Regions from separate parts of the Mesorhizobium sp. P2_A8 genome, predicted to be linked through region 2. Evidence: riboswitches for the same ligand, from Rfam matches in the RefSeq annotation. Region 2 holds a riboswitch; the other holds the start of a gene.
The links. A riboswitch is a leader RNA that binds a small molecule or an ion and turns the genes downstream of it on or off. The one in region 2 is predicted to bind S-adenosylmethionine.

Region 1 (8,335 bases), on a different contig from region 2:
TTCCCTTGGGGGCGGGATCAAGCGCCTCGCTTGACGAGGAGAAGCGGACCACCGCGTTCTGGGGCAGGAAGCGATTGGCCGTGCGAGAACTGCTCTTTATCGGCCATTTCCATGCCTGCCTCGGCGCCGCGAAAGAGTATCTCTTTCGCGGCTGACCAGGGCTTGCGACAGCCTCAATAGATATCGAAGTCGAAATACTTGGCCTGGATCTTCTTGTAGGTGCCGTCGGCGACGATGGCGTCTATCGCCGCGTTGAGCTTGTCGCGCAGCGCCGTGTCTTCCAGGCGAACGGCGATGCCGGCTTGCGTCTCGGTGCCCTTGACGTCACCGACCAGCTTACAGCAGCCGTCGCTTGCCTTCTTCAGCCAGTCCACCAGCACGAACTTGTCAGACAGCACGGCATCAAGGCGGCCGTTCGTCAGGTCGGTGATCGCCTCTTCCTGGGTCGGGTAGAGTTTCGCCTCCGCACCCGCCTTGCCATAGACATTCTGGGCATAGTCGGCCTGCGTGGTCGAAGCCTGGGCGCCGACCGTCTTGCCGGCAAGTGCCGCCGGTTCGGTCGAGGTGAGATCGGTGTCCTTCGGTGCCACCAGCGCCAGCGGCGTCGTATAGTATTTGTTGGTAAAGGAGACCTGCTTCTTGCGCTCCTCGGTGATGCTCATCGAGGCGATGATGGCATCGAATTTCTTGGCTTGCAGGGCGGGAATGATGCCGTCCCAGTCCTGGGTGACGATTTCACACTCGACCTTCATCTGCGCGCACAGCGCATTGGCGATGTCGATGTCGAAGCCGACGACCTTGCCGTCCGAGGTGATGGTGTTGAATGGCGGATAGGCACCCTCGGTGCCGATCTTCAGTTTCTCCGCTGCCTGCGCCGACAGAGAGCCGGCGGCCATAACCAGCATGGCAGCACCAGCTGCCGATATGATCCATCTGGAAATCTGCATTTTCTTGGTTCCCCTTGAACGCCGCCAGCTTGACGGCCAGCAGTGCAGCCAAGCATGGCGAGCCGGCGCAGGCAAGCATATTGCCTGACGGCAATGGGAGGTCAGCGCGCGGGGCGGAAATGCTTGGACAGTTTCAGCCCCTGCGCCTGGTAGTTGGAGCCGAGATCGGTGCCATAGAGCGCCTGCGGCCGCTTCAGCATGTGCTCGTAGACCAGCCGGCCGACGATCTGGCCATGGTCGAGGATGAACGGCACTTCGTGGCTGCGCACTTCGAGCACCGCCCGGCTGCCGCTACCACCGGACGCAGAGTGGCCAAAACCCGGATCGAAGAAGCCGGCATAGTGGACGCGGAATTCGCCGACGAGCGGATCGAACGGCGTCATCTCGGCGGCGTAGAGCGGCGGCACATGCACTGCTTCCTGGCTGACGAGGATGTAGAATTCATCGGGATCGAGCACCAGTTCGCCGGCGCCGCTCTTGTGGATCGGCTCCCAGAAATCGACGACCTCTTGCGCGGCGCGCTTGTCGACGTCGACAAGTCCGGTGTGATGCTTGCCGCGATAGCCGACCAGCCCGTTTTGATCGCCGTTGAGGTCGATCGACAGCGCAATGCCGCCACCGGAAATGTTCGGCGGCTCGGTGGCAACCAGCATCTCGGCGCGATGCAGGTCATGCAGCTCGGCTTCCGACAGCAGCGCATTGCCGGTGCGGAAGCGTATCTGCGACAGTCGCGAACCGGTGCGCGCGACGATCGGAAAGGTGCGCGGGCTGACCTCGAGATAGAGCGGTCCGTGATAGCCGGCGGCGATCTTGTCGAACTCGTGGCCACGGTCGGTCATGACGCGGGTGAAGATGTCGAGTCGCCCGGTCGAACTCTTCGGATTGGCCGAGGCCGAAATGTCCGCCGGCAATGCCAGGCTTTCAAGCAAGGGGACGATATAAACGCAGCCGGTCTCCAGCACCGCGCCCTCGGCAAGATTGATCTCGTGCAGCTGCAGCCGGTCGAGCTTTTCCGAAACCTTGTGGTTGGGACCCGGCAGGAACGAGGCCCGCACCCGCCAGGCCTTGTCGCCGAGCCGCAGATCCAGGCTCGCTGGCTGGATCTGGTCGATATCGAGCGCGCGGGCCGACTTCAGCGCGCCGGACTGGAACAGCGCCGAAATGTCCTGATCGGGAAGAATGCCTGTCTGCCGCAAGGCTCCACTCCTAGGCCAGACGTTTTCTGATCGCAGGTTCCTGCCGCAAAACCGTGGAACACTTTTGCGGAACCTGCTTGGTACAAACCTCTTAATCAAGCCGGCAATTGACGCAAGCGTGGCGCGGGTTTAAAGGGTCGTTATCCCGTGGTGATTTGGCCGGTCGGCTTGCAGCCACGTTAAACAAGTCGCTAAAGGACCGTCGGGCCGCAAGGCCGTATGGACCGGTTGCGACTTTCGCGGCCGGTTTTTTTGTGTCTGGAACAAAAGCGATGAGCACCAAGAAGCGCAACTGGAAGCCTCAAACAGCACTCGTCCATAGCGGAACCCTGCGTTCCGGTTTCGGCGAAACCTCCGAGGCGATGTACCTGACCCAGGGCTATGTCTACGAAACGGCGCAGGCGGCGGAAGCCCGCTTCAAGGGCGAGGAGCCGGGCTTCATCTATTCGCGCTATGCCAATCCGACCGTCGACATGTTCGAAAAGCGCATGTGCGCGCTCGAAGGCGCCGAGGACGCGCGCGCCACGGCGTCCGGCATGGCGGCGGTGACCGCAGCCCTCCTGTGCAGCGCCAAGGCCGGCGACCATATCGTGGCGGCGCGCGCGCTGTTCGGCTCCTGCCGCTGGGTGGTCGAGACGCTGGCGCCGAGATACGGCATCGAGGCGACGCTGGTCGACGGCACCGACATCGCCAACTGGGAAAAGGCGGTCAAGCCGAACACCAAGCTGTTCTTCCTGGAAAGCCCGACCAACCCGACGCTGGAAGTGGTCGACATCGCTGCGGTTGCCTCGCTTGCCAATTCGATCGGCGCGCGGCTGATCGTCGACAATGTCTTTGCCACGCCCCTGCAACAGAAACCGCTGCAGCTCGGCGCGCACATCGTCGTCTATTCGGCGACCAAGCACATTGACGGCCAGGGCCGCTGTCTCGGCGGTGTCATCCTGTCGGACAAGAAATGGATCGACGAGAACCTGCACGACTATTTCCGCCACACCGGCCCCAGCCTGTCACCGTTCAATGCCTGGACACTGCTAAAGGGCCTGGAGACACTGCCGCTGCGCGTGCGCCAGCAGACGGAAAGCGCCGGCAAGATCGCGGATTTCCTGGCCGAGCGGCCCGAAATCGCCCGCGTCATCTATCCCGGCCGCGCCGACCACCCGCAGGCGGCCATCGTCAAGAAGCAGATGTCGGGCGGCTCGACGCTGATCTGCCTGGACGTCAAGGGCGGCAAGCAGGCGGCCTTCGCCTTGCAGAACGCCCTCGACATCGTGCTGATCTCCAACAATCTCGGTGACGCCAAGAGCCTGATCACCCATCCGGCAACGACGACGCACAAGAATCTGAGCGACGAGGCCCGCGCCGAGCTCGGCATCGGGCCGGGCACGCTCAGACTGTCGGTCGGCCTGGAGGATGCCGACGATCTTCTGGAAGACATCGAGCAGGCGCTGAAGGCCAAATAGGCGGCCTTTGGCTTTCAGGCGCCCGACGGCGTCTCTTCCAGTTCGGCCGCCTTGGTGCTGATGGTCATCGCGTTGCCGCGCCAGTCGACGGCGCCGCCGAGCCAGCCGCGCGCCCACATCGCAGGCAGGATCATGTCGCGCACCATGATCGCCGCGACCATGCGCGGCGACAGGTACCAGCCCTTGGACCTGGCAAGGACGCTCTCCGGAAGGTAGAAGGCCGCCAGCACGGCAATGGCGGTTGCCCAGAGGCTGACACCGGCGGCTGCCGCCGCAACCAGCGCAAGCACCAGCGGCACCACAGCGCCAGTCAGGATTTCGGGTGCGAAGAACAGCGGGAAGGTGACGCGGCGCAGCCGCGCCCAACGGGCCTGACGCGACCAGATCTCGCCAAACGTGCGCCGGCCGAGCGGTTGCTCGAAGGGCGCGGCGACGAGATTGACGCGCAGGCCAAGGCCATTGACCAGCTTGGTCGCGGCGGCGTCCTCGGCAATCTCGGCGGCCAGCGCACGGATGCCGCCGCTGGCGTCGAGCATCGGCTTGTTCCACAACATGCTCTTGCCCTGGGCAAAGCCGAGGCCAAGCGCATCGCCGGCATATTGCCAGCGCGCCTGCAACGTGTTGAGGAAGGCGCATTCGACTTCGGCCCAGAACCCGGCCGGCCGCGAGCCGATCGGCGTCGAGCAGACAAGGCCGGTATTTGGCCGCCACGCCGCCATCAGGTGCTGAATATAGTCTTTCGGCATCAACACGTTGGAATCGGCCAAGACAACCCAATCGTGGCGCGCCGCCTCCCAGCCCTTGACGCAATTGTTGAGCTTCGGATTGGCGCTGATACGGTCGTCGCCGATCAACAGCCGGGCCGGCACCCTGGGGAAACGGGCGATGGCGGCGCGGATCAGCCTGACCACCGGATCATCGGCATGGGCGACGCAGAAGATCAGCTCGTAGCGCGGCCAGTCGAGCGAGAAGGCACGCTCCAGCGTCTCCTGCGTGAACGGCTCGACGCCGCGCGACGGCACGACGATCGACACTGGCCGTGGCTTGCCGGCCGGCGGCGCGATGGTGCGGCGGCGCTTCAGACGCGAAGCGGCGAGCAGGATGCTGGCGAGGTTTGAGAGAATGAGGGCGATCGACAGCGAGGCGGTTATGAGCGTGAGTTCCATCGAGATCTGGTCACTCCAGAAAAGACGGCCCGCGTGATGGCCGTTTTCAACCGTTCGACAGAGCGCCGAGTCGCCCGCTTCGTGCACACCACCATTGTCATGTGTCACCTAAATGACATTCTTTGTCGGCACCTGCCTTTCAGGCCGGGCGCGACAGGACGCGCATGTTGACCTGCTCGCCCGGAGCGAGGACAGTTCGACTTGGATTGTTTTTGGAGCCGCTTATGTACCGCGCCGTGACGCGCAACATCGAAGTGCAGGTCAGGCCGTTCTATCTGGAGGACCGCTCGGATCCGTCCGAGAACCGCTATGTCTGGGGCTATCAGATAACGATCGACAACCAGTCGGACGATTTCGTGCAGCTGTTGTCTCGCTATTGGCACATCACCGACGGCACCGGCCGGGTCGAGGAAGTGCGCGGGCCGGGCGTGGTCGGCGACCAGCCCGAACTCAATCCCGGCGACAGCTATCAATACACGTCCGGTTGCCCGCTCTCGACACCGTCCGGCATCATGGTCGGGCACTACACCATGCGCAACAAGCGGGGCGAGACGTTCGACATCGCCATCCCCGCCTTTTCGCTTGATCTGCCGGGGACGCGGCGGACGGTGAATTAGTTCGCTCACCGGCCACGAAGCAGCCGGTGAGGCGTGTTATTCTCTACTGGGCCGCCGTAAATTCCGCTGGATCGAAGTCATATTGCTTCGAGCAGAATTCGCAGGCGACATGGATGCCGCCGTCTTCGGTGCTGTCCTTGATCTCCTGCGCCGAGAAGCCCTCGAGGATGCCGCGGATCTTGTCGCGCGAGCATGAGCACTGGTCGGCGACCGGAACGCCGCCGAAGACGCGCACGCCATGTTCGTGGAACAGCCTGTAGAGCAGCCGTTCGGCGCCGATCGTCGGGTCGATCAGTTCGGTCGGCTCTATGGTGCCGAGCAATGCCAACAGCTCCTGCCAGGAATTGTCGGCCGGATCGTGGATCTCCTCGCGTGGATCGCCATCGCCGCCCGGCAGGTCCGGAACGCGCATGCGCTCGGGCGACTGCGGCAGGAACTGCGCCAGGATGCCGCCGGCGCGCCATTGCTCACGGGCGCCGCCGACGCCTGGCGTCAACAGCTTGGCCACCGAGAGCCTGAGATCGGTCGGGATCTGCTCCGACTGACGGAAATAGGTGCGTGCCGCATCCTCCAGCGTTTCGCCGTCGAGCTGGACGATGCCCTGATAGCGCTGCGTGTGAGCGCCCTGGTCGATGGTCAGAGCCAGCACGCCGCTGCCGAGCAGGGTCTGCTGGGACGTCTCGCCCGCCGCGACCAGCGCCTCCAGCCGGTCCGCATCGAAGCGTGCATAGGCGCGCAGCGCCGAGGGCGTGGAAAAATCCGCGACCAGCATGTCGACCGGCCCGTCGGTGCGGGTCTGCAAGATGAACTTGCCCTCGAATTTGAGCGAGGTGCCAAGCAGGACCGTCAACACACAAGCTTCCGCCAGCAGGCGGGCGACCGGCTCGGGATAGTCGTGGCGGGTCAGGATTGCATCGAGCATCGGCCCGAGCTGAACTGTGCGGCCGCGCACATCGAGCGGACCGACCTCGAAAGGCACGACGTGATCGTCACCGGCGTAGCCGAATTCGCCGAGTTTGGGGTGATGTTCAGTCACTTGATAGGTTTCCAACATGACAAAGCTCCGGGGCGCGGCCATGCCGCCCTCCGGGGCGCATGCGTCGAAACGCGCTGTTTTTGCGTGATGGCCCGCAGATAGGCATCACGCGGTCCCGGATCAAGTCGGCCCGGATCAAGCGCCGAGGCACCACGCCAGAACCGCCTTCTGCGCATGGAGCCGGTTCTCGGCCTCGTCGAAGACCACCGAATGCGGCCCGTCAATGACCTCGTCGGTCACTTCCTCGCCGCGATGCGCCGGCAGGCAGTGCATGAACAGTGCGTCCGGCTTGGCCTTGGCCATCAGCTTGGCGTTGACCTGGTAGGGCGAGAACACGTTGTGGCCACGGGCGCGATGCTCCTGGCCCATCGACACCCAGCAATCGGTCACAATGCAGTCGGCCTGATCGACGGCTTCCTCGGGCGAGCGGGTGAAGTGCAGCTTGCCGCCATGCGCTTGCGACCAGTCAATATGCTTCTGCGCCGGCTCGCTGCCTTCGGGCACGGCGACGTTGAGGTTGAAGCGGAACCGCGCCGAGGCCTCGAGCAGCGAATGCAGCACATTGTTGCCGTCGCCGGTCCAGGCGATGGTCTTGCCGGCGACCGGACCGCGATGCTCCTCGAAGGTCATGATATCGGCCATCAGCTGGCAGGGATGGGTGTCGTCGGTCAGGCCGTTGATGACCGGAACGGTGGCGTTCTCGGTCAGCTCCAGCAGCCGCCCATGCGAGGTGGTGCGGATCATGATCGCGTCAACATAGCGCGACAGCACCTTGGCGGTGTCGGCAATGGTCTCGGAGCGGCCGAGCTGCATTTCGGTCCCGGTCAGCATGATGGTCTCGCCACCAAGCTGACGCATGCCGACGTCGAAGGACACGCGCGTGCGCGTCGACGGCTTGTCGAAGATCATCGCCAGCACCTTGCCGTCGAGCGGCCTGGTCCGCTCGCCGGCCTTGAGGCGAGCCTTTCGCACCACCGCATCGTCAAGCATGAAGCGCAGATCGCCTTCGGAAACGGCGGAAAGATCGGTGAAGTGGCGAACTGACATCAGCAATGGTTCCGGGATTACTTCGCGGCGGCGGAGGCGATCGCCTCCGCCAGGCCCTTGGCGCCGGCGCGGATGCGGTTGAGCGCGTCGTGGATCTCGGCATCGGTGACGGTGAGCGGCGGCAGCAGGCGAATGACGTTGTCGCCGGCCGGAACCGCCAGCAGGTGCTGGTCGCGCAGTGCCATGTTCACCTTGGTGTTGGGCATCGCGCATTTGAGGCCGAGCATCAGCCCGGTGCCCCTGATGTCCTCGATGACCTCGGGAAACTCGTCGGCAACCGCTGCCAGCCCCTGCTTGATCAGCAGCGCCTTGCGCTGGACATCCTCGAGGAAGCCGTCTTCCAGCACCACGTCGAGCACGGCGTTGCCAACCGCCATGGCCAGCGGGTTGCCGCCGAAAGTGGTGCCATGCACGCCGGATGTCATGCCAATGGCCGCCTCATCCGTAGCAAGGCAGGCGCCCATCGGGAAGCCGCCGCCAATGCCCTTGGCGATCGCCATGATGTCGGGCGTGACACCGGACCATTCATGCGCGAACAGCTTGCCGGTTCGGCCGATGCCGCACTGGACCTCGTCGTAGATCAAGAGCAGGCCGTGCTGTTCGCACAGCTGCCTGAGCCGCTTCAGCGATTGCGTCGGCACCGGGCGAATACCGCCCTCGCCCTGTACCGGTTCGATCAGGATCGCGGCGGTCTCCGGCGTGATCGCCTTTTCGGCCGCATCGATATCGTCGAAGCCGACCTGGTCGAAACCCTCGACCTTGGGTCCAAACCCTTCAAGGTACTTGTATTGACCGCCGGCAGCGATGGTCGCCAGCGTGCGGCCATGGAAGGCACCCTCGAAGGTGATGACGCGGAAGCGTTCGGG
Region 2 (8,335 bases):
CGTTGCCGCCATCGAAGCCGAGGGTGTCGATTGCGCCTATGTCCGCCGCGTCAATGGCGCTCGCTCGGCACTGGCCTCGATCCTGGTCGACGCGCATGGCGAGCGAATCATCGTACCTTTCTACGACAGGCTCGCCCAGGCCGATCCCGGTGCTCTGCCGGCCGCCGACCTCACCGCATTCGATGCCGTGCTGGTCGATGTCCGCTGGCCGAGTGCGGCAGCTCTTGCCCTGGAGGCGGCGCGCGCCATTGGCCGGCCGGCGATCCTCGATGCCGATACCGCGCCGAGGGATGTGCTGGAGCAACTGCTGCCGCTGGCATCCCATGTCGTCGCCTCTGAGCCGGCGGCGCGCATTCTGTGCGGGGCGGAACTGGATCCGCGCCAAGCCTGCGAGGTGCTTGCCCGGCGCAGCGATGCATTTGTCGCGGTCACCGGCGGCGCGGCAGGAACCTGGTGGTTCGATCGAATGACGGGATCGTCCCGCCATGTCGCGGCGCCGAAGATCAAGGCGGTCGACACCTTGGCGGCCGGCGATGTCTTTCACGGCGCGTTTGCCGTCGGGCTGGCGGAAGCAATGCCGGTCGAGCTGGCGCTGCGTTTTGCCAGTGCGGCCGCCGCACTCAAATGCCAGCGCTTCGGCGGCAGGTTGGGTGCGCCGAACCGCGCCGAGACGCTGGCGATGATGGCGAACCACTGGCCAGCAGGCTAGCCTGGATCGGGCAGCTAGCTCTTCGCAGGATGCTCGACCGCCTGACGGCCAAAATCGGGCACGTCGATGTCCTGGCCGGCCTCGATGATCGAGCGGCGAACCGCACGGGTGCGGGTGAACAGATCGAAGAGTTTTTCGCCGTCGCCCCAACGGATCGCGCGCTGGAGCGAGGCCAAGTCTTCCGAGAACCGCGCCAGCATTTCAAGAATCGCGTCCTTGTTGTGCAGGCACACGTCGCGCCACATGGTCGGGTCGGAGGCGGCAAGACGGGTAAAATCGCGAAAACCCGAGGCCGAATATTTGATCACTTCGGACTTGGTCACCGATTGCAGGTCGTCCGCGGTGCCGACGATGTTGTAGGCGATGATGTGCGGCAGGTGCGAGACGATGGCCAGCGTCATGTCGTGATGCTGTGGGTCCATCGTGTCGATGTTGGCGCCGCAGCGGCGCCAGAATTCCGACAGCCGTTCCAGCGCCTCCGGGTCGGTGTCGGGCAGCGGGGTGAAGATGCACCAGCGATTGTCGAACAGATCGGCGAAACCGGCATCGGGACCAGACTTTTCCGTGCCTGCCAGCGGATGACCGGGTATGAAATGGACACCATCAGGCACATAGGGCTGCATCTGGGCGATGACCGATGCCTTGGTCGAGCCGACATCGGTGAGGATGGCGCCTTTCTTCAGCGTCGGCGCGATTTCCTCGGCCACTGCGCCGGACGAGCCGACCGGCACCGAGACGATGACCAGATCGGCATCGCGGACCGCTTCTTTGGCATCGGCGGTGTAGGAATCGCCGAGCCCAAGCTCCTCCGCCCGCGCCAGCGTCGCGGCACTGCGTGTCGAGATGGCGACGTGACGGGCCAGGCCCTCGCGGCGGATGACACGGGCCAGCGACGAGCCGATCAGGCCGATGCCGACAAGCGCGATCTTTTCAAACATCGGTGATGTCATGGTGTTCTAGCTTTTCAGGAATGTCGTGAGAGCGGCGACAACGCCACGATTGGCTTCTTCGGTGCCGATGGTCATCCGTAGCGCGTTGGGAAAGCCGTAGCCGGAAACGCGCCGCAAGATATAGCCACGCGCCGTCAGATAGTCGTCCGCCGCCGCCGCCGAATGTTTCTGGTCGTCGGGAAAATGGATCAGGATGAAATTGCCGACGCTTGGCGTTACCCGCAGCCCGAGCTTGCTCAATTCCTCGCTCAACCAGGTGAGCCAGGTCTCGTTATGCATCACGCTGCGTTGGACGTGATCGCGGTCACGGATTGCGGCGATGCCGGCCTCGATCGCCGTGGCATTGACGTTGAAAGGGCCACGCACGCGGTTGATGGCGTCGACGATGTGCATCGGCGCGTACATCCAGCCGATCCGCGCCCCGCCCAGACCGATCTTGGAGAAGGTGCGGGTCATCACCACGTTCTCGGCACCGCCGACCAGTTCGATGCCGGCCTCATAATCGTTGCGGCGGACATATTCGGCGTAGGCCGCGTCGAGGACCAGAAGCACATGCCTGGGCAGGCCGGCATGCAGACGGCGCACCTCCTGGAACGGCACATAGGTGCCGGTCGGGTTGTTGGGATTGGCAAGGAAGACGATCTTCGTACGCGGTGTGACGGCGGCCAGCATCGCATCGATGTCGGCGCGCTCGTCGGTCTCCTTGACCTCGACCGGAGTGGCGCCGGCTGACTGGATGTAGATCTTGTAGACCATGAAGGCGTGTTCGGTGAAAATCGCCTCGTCGCCGGGCGCGAGATAGGTCTGCGCCAGCAGGCCGAGAATTTCGTCGGAGCCGTTGGAGCAGATGATGTTCTGCGGGTTGAGGCCATGCACCTCGGCGATCGCTTCACGCAGCCGCCTGGCGGTGCCGTCGGGATAGACGTCGAGCTTTCCAGCAATCTCTCGCGCCGCCTCGATCGCCTTCGGCGACGGACCGAGCGGATTCTCGTTCGACGACAGCTTGTAGACTTTGGCGACGCCGGCGGGCGCCGTGCTCTTGCCCGGCACATAGGCGTCGATGTCCATGATGCCCGCGCGCGGGGTTGGACGTGCCTTGTCCGGTGTCTGGCTCATGTCATAAAAATCCGTCGAGAACGCTTCCGCGGGGAAGCCGCAGCGGAAATACAAGCCATGGTCGGCAATGTCGAGAGGTGCAGTTGTGCCGGCCGCCGGCATTGACGGCGTGGCGGGCGAGTTCTAGAAGAACGCTGACAGTTCCGTGGTGATTTGGCCGGTCGGCTTGCAGCCACGTTAAACAACTTGCTAAAGGGCCGTTTGCATCCTGTAACCGGCTTTGCGACCGCAATGCCGGTTTTTTGTTGTCCGCGCCGGCCGGACGCCGCATCGGCATCGATCGTCGAAAAGCACGGTGCGTGGATTCAAAGTGTGAGATGGATGATATGGCCGCTCTGCGCGCTGGAAAAACCAACAACGAGGCCGACCAACCGTCGAGCCCGGTCTTGCGTTTTGGACCCGACAAGCCACTCAAGCTCGATGCCGGCACCCTGCTGTCGCCGTTCCAGATCGCTTACCAGACCTACGGCACGCTGAACGACGCCCGCTCCAACGCCATCCTCGTCTGCCATGCGCTGACCGGCGACCAGCACGTCGCAAGCACCAATCCGGTGACCGGCAAGCCGGGCTGGTGGGAGGTGCTGATCGGCCCCGGCAAGATCATCGACACCAACCGCTTCTTCGTCATCTGCTCCAACGTGATCGGCGGTTGTCTGGGCTCCACCGGCCCGGCCTCGACCAACCCCGCCACCGGCAAGCCCTATGGGCTCGACCTGCCGATCATCACCATCCGCGACATGGTGCGGGCGCAGCAGATGCTGATCGACCATTTCGGCATTGAAAAACTGTTTTGCGTGCTCGGCGGCTCGATGGGCGGCATGCAGGTGCTGGAATGGGCGTCGAGCTATCCGGAGCGCGTCTTCTCGGCACTGCCGATTGCCACCGGCGCGCGCCATTCCTCGCAGAACATCGCCTTCCATGAGGTCGGCCGGCAAGCCGTGATGGCCGATCCGGACTGGCACGGTGGCAAATATTTCGAGCACGGCAAACGCCCGGAAAAGGGGTTGGCGGTGGCGCGCATGGCGGCCCACATCACCTATCTGTCCGAAGCCGCCCTGCACCGGAAATTCGGCCGCAATCTGCAGGATCGCGAAGCGCTGACCTTCGGTTTCGACGCCGACTTCCAGATCGAAAGTTATCTGCGCCACCAGGGCATGACCTTCGTCGACCGTTTCGATGCCAATTCCTACCTCTACATGACGCGCTCGATGGACTATTTCGATCTCGCCGCCGACCATGGCGGCCGGCTGGCGGATGCCTTTGCCGGCACCAAAACCCGCTTCTGCCTGGTGTCCTTCACCTCGGATTGGCTGTTTCCGACCGAAGAGAGCCGCTCGATCGTGCACGCGCTCAACGCAGCCGGCGCGTCGGTATCCTTCGTCGAGATCGAGACCGACCGTGGCCACGATGCCTTCCTGCTCGACGAGCCTGAACTGTTTGCCGCCATCAATGGCTTCATCGGCTCGGCAGCACGGGCGAGAGGGCTCAGCGCATGACCCTGCAAAGTTGCAGACTTTTCGGATCAGGATCATGCACCAGGCAGGAGGCGAAATCGTGAGCGTCAACCGCGACCAGCGCGTCGACCTCGAGGTCGTCGCCAACCTCATCCCGCCGCAATCCCGCGTGCTCGATGTCGGCTCGGGCGATGGCTCGCTGCTCGAATTGCTGCAGGACACCAAGCAGGTCGACGGCCGCGGACTTGAGCTGTCGCAGCGTGGCGTTAACGAATGCGTGGCGCGCGGTCTGTCGGTCATCCAGGGTGATGCCGACAAGGATCTCGAATTCTATCCTGACAAGGGTTTTGATTTCGTCGTCCTGTCGCAGACCCTGCAGGCCACCCGCAACCCGAAGCTGGTTCTCGACGAACTGCTTAGGATCGGCAACCGCGCCATCGTGTCCTTCCCCAACTTCGGCCATTGGCGGGTGCGCATGTCGCTGTTCCTCAATGGCCGCATGCCGGTGACCAAGGACCTGCCCTATTCCTGGTACGACACGCCCAACATCCATTTCTGCACCATCCGCGACTTCGTCAACCTGTGCGACGAGCTTGGCGCGACAGTGGAGAAAGCAACCGCACTCGACGCCAATGGACAGAAGATTGGCCTGTCGATGCCGTGGTGGTTTTGGAACTTCTTCGGCCAACAGGCGGTGTTCTTGCTGAGACGGTAGTTACGAAAACGCGAAGTTGAGTTGTTCCACCAATAGACTACTTCAGGACATCGGTGGCCTTATGCGGATGTTCGACGCCCTCGGCGAACACAACATCCGATTGCGAATTGTCAGTCCGCAGCGTCAGGATCGCCTGGTAGGCGGGCGAATTGTACCAACCGCGTGCATGCTGCCTGTCGGGAAATTCTATGACGATCAGGTGGCCGGGCCAGTCGTTCTCGATCACCTCCACATCGCCGCCATGGACCAGAAAACGGCCGCTGAAAGGTTCCAGCGTGGCATCGATCTTCTGCAGATATTCGACAATCTGCGGACCCATCCGGGCTTGGCGCATATGGGCAACGGCGTAAGCAGTCATGACTGTACTCCCTCTGCAACCGAGGCCGACCAACCGGTCTCGCAACGGCAATCTGTCCAAATACCAGCCGCGATGCGATTACGTCCGACGTAATGGAATGCATGCGATTCGCTATCGATGCGTCGTCGTTGCAGCGAGGCGATTTGCAAGCATATCGCGCCGCAATAGTGTTGCAGTTGAAGCGCTAGACTTGGAAATCGTCATTTCACGCGCATCGAGCAGCAGCACAATGGGGTGACACGGACGCCTGTTTTCTGTAGCCTCATCCTCTATACGAGGGAATATGGAAGGGAGTCCGATCCATTTGACCGTCCTGAAGATCGAAAGACCTGGCAGGAAGCGCATTTTTCGTGCTGGAACGGCTGACGCTATATGACCGGGAACACAGAGCACGCTCCTCTCATCACGGTGATCACGCCGACCCACAACAGGCGGGAAGCGGTATTACGCGCTGTCGAAAGCGTACTTTCCCAGAGCATGTCGAAGTTCGAGCATATCGTCATCGACGATGGCTCGACGGATGGAACCGCGGCAGCGCTGGCCGGCATTCGCGATCCGCGACTGATCTATGTCGGCGCGAAATGGCGAGGGGCCAATGCCGCCAGGAATGCGGGCATCGAGAGAGCGCGAGCACCCATCGTGACGTTCCTCGATTCCGACGACGTCTATCTGCCGCACAGGCTTGAACAGACCCTGACCTGGTTCGATGCCGATCCGGCTCTCGAAGTGCTGATCAGCTCCTACGTCTCCCTGAAGGGCGGACGCGCCACCAATTGCATCAATCGCGATGCATTCCTCAATCCGGGCACGCTGGAGCGGACGCTGGTCGCGGAGACGATCTTGATCGCGGGATCGGCGATAACAGCGCGCCGCGAGGCCTTGCTGGCCATCGGCGGCTACGACAGCGACATCGCCCGGATGCAGGATCGGGAGTTGCTGCTCCGCCTTGCCCGGCGCTTCGGTGCGCAGTTGTCCCAGAACATCGACTGGACGAAGCACAATTCGGAGAATTCGATTTCGCGACGTCGCCGCGGCTATGTCGAAGCCTATGCGAACCTGATGCGCAAACACCCGAATATTGCCCGCTCCTACCCACATATTCCGCCCTACATGATCACGCGGCAGATCATTTCCGATATTCTGAAGTGTCGGATCCCGGAAGCCTTCTCGGGCTACATGGCCAACCGTTCGTCGAAAGATCTTGGCTATTCGCTGCCCGAACTGATCAACGGCTATGTCTATGGCCGGCGTTGGCGCCGCGACCTCCACGATGAGATTCGGCAGAAGTTCGGCGCCCGGCCGGCCTGAGGCCCGTCGTCGCAGCAGAGCTCATCGGTCGAGCTCGGGAAAATACGGATCGGATAAGAACCGCCTGTCCCGCTCGCCTTGCAGGCAATCGACAGGCGCGGCAGCATCGACGGGGATGGTCCTGGTCTTCTCCTGAATGCCGCTGACCTCCAGGATCAGCTTGCGGCGGATGGCTGTCGAAAACTCGACGGCCGCATAGATCGGCAGCACGAAGGAACCAGGCCCTCCAGTCACGCACTGCGCATAATACTGGTCGAGATGGCTGAAGGTCGGCGACGGGTTGATCAGGATCGGCAGGCCGTTGACGACGATGCCTTTGGCGATTGCCGCATCACGCGTCGTGGTGACCGGCGGCCCGATATTGTTGGGGCCATCGCCGGAAATATCGATGACGCTGCGTTCGCCCTCGAAAGAAGTGCGGTCGAACAGCTCGGTCCCGAAAGCCAGCGCACCGGAAATCGAGGTACCGCGGAAGCTGCGGAACGGACGCGCCGCGACCTTTTCGGCAAAGCTGTTGGCGGTCTCTGCGCTGTCGATGATCTGCCAGTCGATGATCGCGTCATCACGCACCGTGCCGGCCCATTCGAAATAGGCAAGCGCAATGCGGCCGGTATTGCCGGCGCGGACAGCCTGGATGAAATCGGGATGCCGCAACGCCTCGACATAGCCGGCGCGCTGCAGGGCGAACTCCTTTTCGTCCATCGACAGCGAAATATCGACCGCCAGCACCAGCTCGACGTCGACCGCCAGGCCATCCGGCGGCGAGGCGATGGGAGCGGCCTGGGCGCAGGCAAGGCAGGCAAGCAAGCGCAGAGCATCAAGCATGGCCGACGCCAGGGTTGTTTCTCCGGGGAAGCTTCCCTCGCGATCACGGCAAAATAAAGCTGGAGCCGGTAGCCCGGGAAAACAGCCTACTTCTTGCGGCGGGCGCCAGCCGGCGGCGGGTCGATGGCGCCGGCCCTGACCCGGACAGGTTTCAGGGCCGGTGCGTCGGCATCCTTGACGATCGTCAACGCGCGCGGAAAGAAATGATTGTTGTGCTGGCCGCGTCCGATGTTGAGAAACGCGGTCCCGGGCAAACGCTTCTCCAGCATCGACAGCACGCGTCGCAACGAGGGTCCGTCGAACGCGTCCATGGCTTCGTCGATGATCACCCATTTCGGCTGCCGCAAGGCGAGCCTGGCAAAGGCCAGCGAACGCTGTTCGTCATCGGCCAGCTCATGCTCCCAGCGCGCGCTACGATCGAGTGAGGATGACAGCCGTCCAAGCCCGACCTCGGCAAGCACCGCCGAAATGTCGGCGTCATTCGCCGGCGCAGTTCCGTTCGGGTGATCGAGAACCTCGCGCAACGTACCGGCCGGGAAATACGGGACGCGCGGCACGAATATGGGGGTCTCTCCCGCCGGCAGGCCGATCCGTCCGCTCCCCCATGGCCACAGGCCGGCAATGGCGCGGAAGAACAACGTCTTGCCGGCGCCCGGATCGCCGGTGATCATGACGCGCTCGCCGTGGCGGATTTCGACATGCTGGTCGGCGAGCCTGGTGCAGCCGTCCCGCGAGGCCACTTCGAGCTTCTCGAAAGTCAGGCTGCCATTGGCGTTTTCGCCGAAGGCAATGCGCCTTTCCTTGTCGTGCAGCACATCGGTTTCATCGAGCGCGATGCGGAAGTCGGCGACGCGCATCAGCGTGGCGCGCCAGTCGGCAATGCCGCCGATATTGTTGATG

Region 1: it holds a riboswitch for S-adenosylmethionine, as region 2 does, so the genes downstream of both, AC1D10_RS14645 (O-succinylhomoserine sulfhydrylase) here and metX (homoserine O-acetyltransferase MetX) in region 2, are expected to answer to the same signal.

What each region holds. Positions count from the first base shown of each region.
Region 1 is NZ_JBFUDB010000004.1:452,731-461,065, reverse strand. It holds gene AC1D10_RS14660 (hypothetical protein) at 1-155, shown strand, start outside; gene AC1D10_RS14655 (ABC transporter substrate-binding protein) at 174-947, opposite strand; gene AC1D10_RS14650 (2'-deoxycytidine 5'-triphosphate deaminase) at 1,049-2,143, opposite strand; SAM riboswitch at 2,281-2,358, shown strand; gene AC1D10_RS14645 (O-succinylhomoserine sulfhydrylase) at 2,416-3,603, shown strand; gene AC1D10_RS14640 (ceramide glucosyltransferase) at 3,618-4,769, opposite strand; gene apaG (Co2+/Mg2+ efflux protein ApaG) at 4,994-5,386, shown strand; gene AC1D10_RS14630 (Hsp33 family molecular chaperone) at 5,430-6,464, opposite strand; gene argF (ornithine carbamoyltransferase) at 6,558-7,469, opposite strand; gene AC1D10_RS14620 (acetylornithine transaminase) at 7,487-8,335, opposite strand, start outside.
Region 2 is NZ_JBFUDB010000001.1:1,248,696-1,257,030, reverse strand. It holds gene AC1D10_RS06155 (sugar kinase) at 1-709, shown strand, start outside; gene AC1D10_RS06150 (prephenate/arogenate dehydrogenase family protein) at 724-1,659, opposite strand; gene hisC (histidinol-phosphate transaminase) at 1,666-2,775, opposite strand; SAM riboswitch at 2,911-2,988, shown strand; gene metX (homoserine O-acetyltransferase MetX) at 3,102-4,271, shown strand; gene metW (methionine biosynthesis protein MetW) at 4,330-4,944, shown strand; gene AC1D10_RS06130 (DUF1330 domain-containing protein) at 4,982-5,302, opposite strand; gene AC1D10_RS06125 (glycosyltransferase family 2 protein) at 5,675-6,610, shown strand; gene AC1D10_RS06120 (DUF1194 domain-containing protein) at 6,632-7,435, opposite strand; gene AC1D10_RS06115 (ABC transporter ATP-binding protein/permease) at 7,522-8,335, opposite strand, start outside.